2 regions of the Nonomuraea sp. NPDC050022 genome follow, and region 2 is predicted to be linked to the other one. Evidence: riboswitches for the same ligand, from Rfam matches in the RefSeq annotation. Region 2 holds a riboswitch; the other holds the start of a gene.
The links. Region 2 has a riboswitch for thiamine pyrophosphate ahead of ACIBO2_RS08195 (TenA family protein). Riboswitches for the same ligand answer to the same signal wherever they lie in the genome.
Positions count from the first base shown of each region.

Region 1: it holds a riboswitch for thiamine pyrophosphate, as region 2 does, so the genes downstream of both, ACIBO2_RS07690 (FAD-dependent oxidoreductase) here and ACIBO2_RS08195 (TenA family protein) in region 2, are expected to answer to the same signal.

Region 1 is NZ_JBITKE010000002.1:262,038-266,628, reverse strand. It holds gene pknB (Stk1 family PASTA domain-containing Ser/Thr kinase) at 1-309, opposite strand, end outside; gene ACIBO2_RS07700 (thiazole synthase) at 565-1,320, opposite strand; gene thiS (sulfur carrier protein ThiS) at 1,313-1,513, opposite strand; gene ACIBO2_RS07690 (FAD-dependent oxidoreductase) at 1,510-2,730, opposite strand; TPP riboswitch at 2,720-2,836, opposite strand; gene ACIBO2_RS07685 (NAD(P)/FAD-dependent oxidoreductase) at 2,895-4,058, shown strand; gene ACIBO2_RS07680 (Rv2175c family DNA-binding protein) at 4,089-4,463, shown strand; gene thiE (thiamine phosphate synthase) at 4,441-4,591, shown strand, end outside.
Region 2 is NZ_JBITKE010000002.1:364,424-369,014, forward strand. It holds gene ACIBO2_RS08190 (hypothetical protein) at 1-402, shown strand, start outside; gene ACIBO2_RS08195 (TenA family protein) at 519-1,196, opposite strand; TPP riboswitch at 1,341-1,436, opposite strand; gene ACIBO2_RS08200 (hypothetical protein) at 2,078-2,524, shown strand; gene ACIBO2_RS08205 (aldo/keto reductase family protein) at 2,950-3,951, shown strand; gene ACIBO2_RS08210 (RNA-guided endonuclease InsQ/TnpB family protein) at 4,108-4,591, shown strand, end outside.

The sequences.
Region 1 (4,591 bases), 100 kb from region 2:
GAGCGTCTTGCCGGGGACGTACTCCATCGACAGATAGACCACGTCACCGTCGGTGCCCTGGTCGAAGACGTGCACCACGTTGGGGTGCGAGAGGCTGGCCACAGACTTGGCCTCGCCGATGAACCGCCGCACGAACGCCGGGTCCTCGGCGAGCGAGCGATGCATGACCTTCAGCGCGACCGTGCGATCAAGCCGGACGTCGAGCGCCAGGTAGACGGTCGCCATACCGCCCCGCGCGATCCGGGACTCGATGCGATAACGCCCATCGAGCAGCCGTCCGACGAGAGGGTCCGCTGTCGTCGTGTCCACCCCGCTGAGTTTACGGGCGTTTTGCCACTGGCAAGGCCTGACCATCCGAAACCGATGCCGAGCCGTGCTCGTTGGAACGCGCCTATCTGGAACATAACCGGACATATCCTGTTTCGCCGGTTCCGCGTGATGTCGGTGACTACGGGTCTGTCCGGGGCCCCCGCGTGGCTACGGACCCGTCGGGGGTCTCCGCGTGGCTACGGACCCGTCGGGGGTCTCCGCGTGGCTACGGAGCCGTCCGGGGTTTTCGCGTGGCTATGGGCCCGTCGGGGAGGATGCCTCCGCGTAGCGGCGGCGGGGGATGCGGCCCGCCTGGTGGGCGAGCCGGCCCGCCTGGACGGCCGCTCTCATGGCCGTCGCCATCAGCTCCGGCCGCTGCGCCCTGGTGACGGCCGTGGCCAGGAGTACGGCGTCGCAGCCCAGCTCCATCGCCAGAGCGGCGTCGCTGGCCGTACCGATGCCCGCGTCGAGGATGACCGGCACCGAGGCCGCCTCCACGATGAGCTCGATGTTGTGCGGGTTGCGGATGCCGAGGCCCGAGCCGATCGGCGCGCCGAGCGGCATCACCGCCGCACATCCGGCCAGCTCCAGGCGACGCGCCAGCGCCGGGTCGTCCCCGATGTACGGCAGCACCACGAACCCGTCGGCCACCAGCCGTTCGGCCGCGTCGAACGTCTCGATCGGGTCCGGCAGCAGCGTCCGCTCGTCGGCGATGACCTCGAGCTTGACCCAGTTCGTGCCGAGCGCCTCCCTGGCCAGCCGGGCGGTCAGCACGGCGTCGCCCGCGGTGAAACAACCAGCGGTGTTGGGCAGGACCTTGATGCCGCGTTCGCGCAGCACGTCGAGCACCGAGCCGGGCGCACTGGGGTCGAGCCGCCGCATGGCGACGGTCGTCAGCTCGGTGCCGGACGCGACCAGCGCCTGGTCGAGCACCTCCAGCGACGGGGCGCCACCGGTGCCCATGATGAGCCGGGAGGAGAACTTCTCTCCGGCTATGAGGAGATCATCCACCTTGCACCGCCGTCAGCACTTCCATCCGGTCGCTGTCGCCGAGCGCCGTCGTCTCCCAGGCGCTCCGCGTCACCACCTCGTCGTTCACGGCCACGGCCACGCCGGTCGTGGCCGTGGTGAGCGTGAGTACGGCCTGCGCCACGGTGGTGCCGTCGGGCACCTCGTGCGGGGCCCCATTGATGGTCACATTCATGAAATATCCCGATACCTCAGCGGCGAGCACAGCTCCGCGAGCTCGCTCTCCTCGCCCAGCAGAATGGCCGCCGTGAGCGGAGCCAGCAGCACCCCGCCCCGATGATGCCCAGTGGCCAGCACCAGCCCTGGCGTCCCGCTGGGCCCGATGAGCGGGACGTTGTCCGGTGTGCCCGGCCGCAGCCCCGCCACCACGTCGACGATCTCCAGCTCGGTGACGCCCGGCACCAGCTCGTGGGCGTCCCGCAGCAGCTCGTACAGTCCGCCCGCCGTCACCCTCGTGTCGAACCCCAGCTCCTCCTGGGTCGCCCCGACCACCAGCTCACCGTCACCCCTCGGCACCAGGTACACGGATTTCCCGTGGACCGTCCCGCGTACGCACCTGCCGAGCAGGGGCTGGGGGGAACGCAGCCGCATGATCTGCCCCTTGACCGGCCGTACCGGGACATCGACCAGCCCGGCACTCCACGCCCCGGCCGCCAGCACGACCCGCTCGCCCCGGATCTCATCGGGAATGTCCGCCTGCGGGCGGCTCTGGTCCGGGGGTGCGAGGCGTACGCCCACCACCTTGTCATCGTCCTGGACGTCGCCGTCCTGGAGCAGTTCGCTGACGCGAGCCCGGACGAGGGGGACGCCCAGGCGGTCGAGTGCGGCCAGGAGCGCGGCGGTGACCCGGCGCGGGTCCACCCAGGCGTCTCCACGGGCCAGCAGCCCACCGCGTACGGACGGCGCCAGCATGGGCTCCAGCCGACGGCACTCGCGCCCGGTCAGCCGCTCGACCGGTAGCCCCAGCTTCTCCATGAACGCGGCCAGCTCACCGAGCGCCGCCAGATCGTCGGCCCCGAACGCCACGGCCAGCGTCCCGTCGACCCGGAAGTCCAGCCCGGCCCGCGCGGCCTCACTGAGCCCGCTCACGACCGCTTCAGACGCCCCGGCCTCGTCAAGGCGGTTGGCGGCGGGTTTCGTACCGGCGTCGAGGCCGGCGTCGGTGGCGAGTTCGGAGGCGAAGGACGGCCAGCGGCGCAGTGCGGCGAGGCCCAGTCGGAGCAGCGGCTCCTCCGTGTAGGTGACCTCGCTCACCGGCGCCAGCATGCCCGCCGCCGCGTGCGAGGCCCCAGTGGCCGGAGCCGGATCGACCACGGTGACCGGCCGCCCCGAGCGGGACAGGCGCCAGGCGATGGACAGCCCGATGATCCCGCCGCCTACGACGATGTCCACGTCCGCTCCCTTCGCCGGCATGATCCGGATCAGGTGTCTTGCGGTCGAAGGCCCGGTGCAGCCTTCCTCTCAGCCCGGTAACGGCCGGACTCCCGCGCGTCTTACGTCTCCACCCTACGGCCTCGGCGCGACGTCCCGGCACGGGCCCCGTTATGGTCTTGAACGTGAATCATGTGGTGGTGGCAGGCGCCGGTCTGGCCGGTGTACGGAGTGTCGAGGCGCTGCGCGCGAAAGGGTTCGACGGCAGGATCACGCTGATCGGGCAAGAGCGGCACCGGCCGTACGACCGGCCACCCTTGTCGAAGGCGGTCCTGTCCGGCAGCAGCGACTCCAGCTTCGTCGACGCCGACCTCGCCGTGCTGGAGGTGGACTTCTGGCCGGGCGTCTCGGCCAAGGCGCTGCGTCCCGGCGTCGTGGAGACCACCGAGGGCGAGCTCGGCTACGACGGCCTGGTGATCGCCACCGGCGCCGAGCCGATCACGCTGCCCGGCGACGGCCGTCAGCATGTGCTGCGCACCCTCGACGACGCGCTTGAGCTGCGCGCCCGGCTCGTCAAGGGCGCCCACGTGGTGATCATCGGCGCCGGTTGGATCGGCGCCGAGGTGGCCACCGCCGCCCGCCGAGCCGGCTGCGAGGTGACCGTGATCGAGGCGGGCCCCGCCCCGCTCGCCCAGGCGGTCGGCCCTGAGATCGGCGCCCGCACCCAGGGCTGGTACGAGGGCATCGACCTGCGGCTGAACACCCTGGTCGGCTCCGTGGACGACGGCGGCGTCACACTCGCGGACGGAAGCCTCATCGAGGCGCACGTGGTCGTCACCGGCGTCGGAGTGCGCCCGACCGTCGGCTGGCTCGCGGGCTCCGGCGTCGACCTGGACAACGGCGTCGTCACCGACGAACACCTGCGCACCTCCCTGCCGAACGTCGTGGCCGTGGGCGACTGCGCCGCCTGGTGGTCGCGCCGGTTCGAGACCAGGCTGAGGGTCGAGCACTGGGACGCCGCGCTCAACTCGCCCGAGGTGGCCGCCGCCACGCTGCTGGGTGTCGAGGCCGCCTACGACCCGGTGCCCTATTTCTGGTCCGAGCAGTTCGGCCACATGGTCCAGTACGCGGGCCACCACCCGGCCGGAGATCGTCTCCTCTACCGAGGCGAACTCGGCGGAAAATGGTCGGCCTGCTGGCTCACCTCGGACGACACCCTGGCCGCGGTACTCGCCGTGGACCGGCCCCGAGACCTCGTCCAGGGCCGCAGAATCATCGAAGCCGGACACCGCGTAGACGCCGAACGCCTGGTAGATCCCGACCTCTCCCTACGGGACTGTGTTGTTTGAGCAAGCACGCCATGTGGTAGTTGTGGTTTCGTGACGCTTTCTGTTGCGCAGATCGACCGGGAGACCGACCAACTCGTCGCCGAGTGGCTCACTCTCCCCGAAGTGGCCGCGCGCCTAGACCTTTCGATAGGGCGGGCCAAGCAACTCCTCAAGGATCGGAAACTGCTCGGTGTGCGCCGGGGTGGTGGTGGGCCACAAGTGCCCGCGGTGTTCCTTGACGGAAAGGACGTGATGAAGGGTCTGCCCGGCACACTCTCCGTGCTGCGCGACTCCGGTTACGACGACATCGAGTCGCTGCGCTGGCTCTTCACTCCCGACGACTCCCTGCCCGGCTCGCCCGTCGACGCCATCAGGGCCGGTCGCCATACCGAGGTCAAGCGGCGTGCCCAAGCTCTCGCTTTCTGACGCCCGTCTCTACCTCTGCACGGACGGCCGTCGCGAACGCGGTGACCTGGCCGAATTCCTCGACGCGGTGCTGGCCGCGGGCGTGGACATCGTCCAGTTGCGGGAGAAGGGCCTGGAGGCGCGCGAAG
Region 2 (4,591 bases):
CTGCTCAGGGCCGCGCACATCAGCGAGAAGACGTTCCTGCTGGGCATGCGGAACCGGTCTTCGACCAAGTACGACGGCGGGTCGGAGGCGTGGGCGGGCTTTCTGTGCGACCCGGTGTCGAAGGACCGCGTGCCGGTGGACGAGCTCGCCGGCCTGCGTACCGTGGCGGGCGACGTCATCGTCATGATCGGCGCCTCCGCCGACGCGTTCCACACCGTAATCGTCTCGGGCACCGCCTCGACCGGCCCCGCCAAGGAAGGGCCGATGATCTACTCCCTCGCCGACCGCAGCCCGACAAGCGATCCCACCGAAATGACCCTCGGTAAGATCATCGCGCAGTTCCTACCTTATGAGACGGTCGCCGTACAGGTGTTCACCGTGAAGCCGGGCCTCCTGGAGTGAGTTCACGGCCACCAGCGGAAAGAGCTGTCGCGGCGCCAGGTGGGGGCGCCGATCTGTCACGGGCGGGCGCCGTACCACGTCTCTTTCGATTCTTTCGACGACCGACAGGGGCTCGTTCACAGCCATTGGCGGGTGGGCCAGGCTTCGAGGCGCCACGCGCTGTCCCAGAACATCCACTCGTATTCGGCCGCCCGGAGGAACGCCTCCGCCATGGCTTCGCGGATGGCGGGGCCGGACTGGGCGGCCTGCCGGTCGGTGATGGCCTTCGCCTGTTCGGCGGAGACGGCGAAGGCGGGGTCGGAATAGGTGGCGATCCACGCGTGGTACGGATGGTCGCGCCGCCCCTCCGTACGCGCCAGCAGTGCCGTGCCGACGTCCTGGTACACCCAGAAACACGGCAGCACGGCGGCGGCGAGCACGGGTAGTGGCGCGGTGAGCGCGGTGGCCTGAAGGTAGGACGCGTACGCCAGGCAGGTGGGCGAGGTGGGAATGGCCGCCATCTCCCCGGCGTCCAGGCCGAATTCGCCGAGATAACGGCCGTGCAGGGCCCGTTCGACCGTCAGCGCCGTATGGGCGGACTGGGCGAAGAACGCGGCGTCGGAGGAATCGTCCGCCCGGGCCGCCGCCGTCGCCAGCGTTTTCGCGTACGCCGCCAGATAACGGCCGTCCTGAACGAGATAGAAGGCGAAACGCTCCCGGTCGAGACCGCCGTCCCCCAGCGCGTTGTTGAACGGATGGTTACGGATCGCGTCGAGCAGCTTGGCCGCGCGCGTCCAGATTTCATCGCAGAACATACCCTCACTCACCAGAGTGCGTGGAAATGGTGGACGGGGCCGTCTCCCCCGACCTGGAAACGCCCGCGGCCCGCGGCGCGCCGTTCAGATATCCCTGACCGTCCGCGCTCGAGTCGGTGCCGACGACGGAAAGCATCTTGGAAACGGGAGCCACCCGGACGTCCCTTCGCTAGTGCGAACTAGATCAGGTTCTACGGGTGTGATCTCAGCCCGACCTGCCGGGCACCCCGCGTCGCAGATCAGGGTAACAGAGGTCATGGTCGCGGACGGCGGTCCGCCATGGGCCCGCGAGGGGGCGGACGTCGCGATCGTGACGTACGCGTTCGGGATGGGCATCGACCGGCCGGACGTACGGTACGTGCCGCACCAGGAGCAGGCCGCCTCCATATGGTCGGTCCACAGCGACGCCGAAGAGAAGGCGGTCTTCATCCGGCCACGTTCCCCAGCGAGGCGAAGGCACGCGTCCAGACGAACCTGTTGGGGATTCTCGCGGTCGATCAACGGCCCGAGCACCTTCGTTCCGGCCGCGTGCCGAGCGGGAATCGCCAGCGCCTCGAAGAATTCGATGAATTCCGAGCGGACGATTGAGCTCGTCGCCGAACCCGAACCAGGTCTGAGTTTCTCTCTTGGTGCCTTAGACCGGCTCGACCGTAATGCGCGCCGCGCCTGGTACAGAGTTTCATTTGAGAAGCCTGGAAGAGTTTCATTTGAGAAGTCTGGACGTGTCGCCTCGAGTATCGGCCGTCGGGCAATCCGGAAGCGCGTCGGCCTGTATCATTCGACCGGGCTCTAAACGTCCCCGCATCGCCTCTTCTCGGCATGCGCCGAATCACTAGGATCGACTCCCTGTGGCCGCACGGCTCACAGCAAGGAGGATTTTCATGCGCATTTTACGCACCGGCTATACTCTCGCCCCGGCAATGGCGGCGGCGTTCTTGGTTCTGACGCTGACCTCATGCGGCAGCGGCAGCGGCAGCGGCGAAACCATCGCCACGGGAACCACCGCTCCTGAAGCCGCGGACACGAACCAGAAGGCGACGGGAAAAACAGCCGCCCCCGCCGGTGAAAGCGGCGTCAAAACCGGCGTCATGGATCAGCTGCGCAAATCGCGGGAGATAAAGGAGCTGCCGTACAAGCCGGCGGCCGTGACGAAGTTCGTGTCGTGCATGGCCGACGTCCTGGTGAAGTACAGCAACAAGAAGGACCTGCGAGCCTACGCCGACGGCTCGCTCGACCTGGAGAGCATCCGGCAGACCGACAAGGCCGCGGCCGACAAAGCGGGCTTCAAGTGCTCGGACGTCGTCACCAAGGACGATCTCAAGCAATAGACGGCGAGCCGCCGGATGACACCCGGCGTCCGATCCAGCAGGTCGATCGGCCGGGCACGTGCCTGGTCCATCGGCGGCGCGGCCAACCCGGACGATCCCTTGGCCAGGGGCTCGCGAACCACCAGACTTTGCGGCTCCGGCAGCACGGCCATGGATCGTCCGCCCGCCGCGCCGCTCGCGCTCGCCCAACGGCATCCGTTCGGCCTGGTCCAGGTCGGTGCCGCCGAACGTGTCCGTCCGACCATCCTTGGAGAGGTCAAGCTTGGTGGTATCAGGCCGCCCCCGCCCACGAGCGGTGCCGAGCCGCGCAGTCGTCGAGGACCGCCAAGCCCCGTCAGCGCGCCCGGTCGATGAGCGCCCCGGCGGGCAGACCGCACCCCATCCCGGTTTAGATCACCGCATGAGACGGGCCTAAGGTCGGATCTATGGAATTCCGTACCCTCGGTCGCAGCGGTCTCAAGGTCAGCGAGATCAGCTACGGCAACTGGCTCACCCATGGCTCCCAGGTCGAGGAGGACGCCGCCAAGCAGTGCGTGCAGGCGGCGCTCGACGAGGGCATCACGACGTTCGACACCGCCGATGTCTACGCCGGCACCAAGGCCGAGTCGGTGCTCGGCCGGGCCCTGAAGGGCGTACGCAGGGAATCGCTGGAGATCTTCACCAAGGTCTACTGGCCGACGGGCCCCGGGCCGAACGACCGCGGCCTGTCCCGCAAGCACATCACCGAATCCATCCACGGGTCGCTGCGGCGTCTGCAGACCGACTACGTCGATCTGTACCAGGCGCACCGCTTCGACTTCGAGACGCCGCTGGAGGAGACGCTCAAGACCTTCGACGATCTCGTACGGCAGGGCAAGGTCCTCTACATCGGCGTCAGCGAGTGGACGGCCGACCAGATCGCCCAGGCGCTGAAGATCGCCGACGACATGGGCTTCGACCGGATCGTGTCCAGCCAGCCCCAGTACTCGATGCTCTGGCGCGTCATCGAGCCGGAGGTCGTACCGCTCAGCGAGCGTGAGGGCATCGGCCAGATCGTCTGGTCGCCCATCGCGCAGGGCGTACTGACCGGCAAGTACCTGCCCGGCCAGGCCCCGCCGGCAGGCTCCAGGGCGACCGACACGGCCGGCGGCGCCGACATGATCGCCCGCTTCATGAACGACGACGTCCTCACCCGCGTACAGGAACTCCAGCCGATCGCCGCCGACCTGGGCCTCACCATGGCGCAGCTCGCGGTCGCCTGGGTCCTGCAGAACCCGAACGTCTCCAGCGCCATCGTCGGCGCCTCCCGCCCCGAGCAGGTGCGCGACAACGTCAAGGCGGTCGGGGTCAAGCTCGACGCCGACGTACTGGAGCGGATCGACGCCGTGCTCGGCCCGGTGGTCGAGCGCGATCCCGCCAAGACGGCCAGCCCACCGAAGCGCCCGTAACATCCCCGGCAGCAAAAGCCCCTTGAGCGACAATGACGCTCAAGGGGTTTTTCATCTGAATGTGGCACTACCCGCCTTTCGAAAACAGTGTGGAAAGACTCGGTCACGTTCGGTAATGTGTTCGGTGAGTGAGGAAGCTGTGACAGGAGGTGCGCGATGGCGATCCGCCGCCCCACCACCAAACGCCACGGCCTGCCCACCGTCGTGCAACTACGGCTCACGCCCACCCCGGCCGAGGCCGACGCCCTGGCCGCGGCGGTGCTGTTGTGCAATCAGGCGGCCACCGTCATCTCCCGGCTGGCCTGGCAGCACCGCGTCTTCACCGTGCTGGAGTTGCATCGGCTGGCCTACTACGAGGTGCGCGGGCAGATGGCCGGGCTGGGCGCGCAAGCGACTGTGCGGGCGATCGCCCGCGTCGCCGGCGCCTACGCCAACCGGCGCGCCAGCAAGAAACGCGCCCACATCTTCCGCCCACACGGCGCCGTCCCCTACGACGCCCGGCTGATGAGCTTCAACCGGGACGCCCGCACCGTATCTTTGTGGACCCCCACCGGCCGCGTCACTCTCCCCTACACCGGCCGGCCAGAAGACCTCAAAGCCGTGGACGCGCTGCCGCTCGGCGAGGCCGACCTGATCTGCA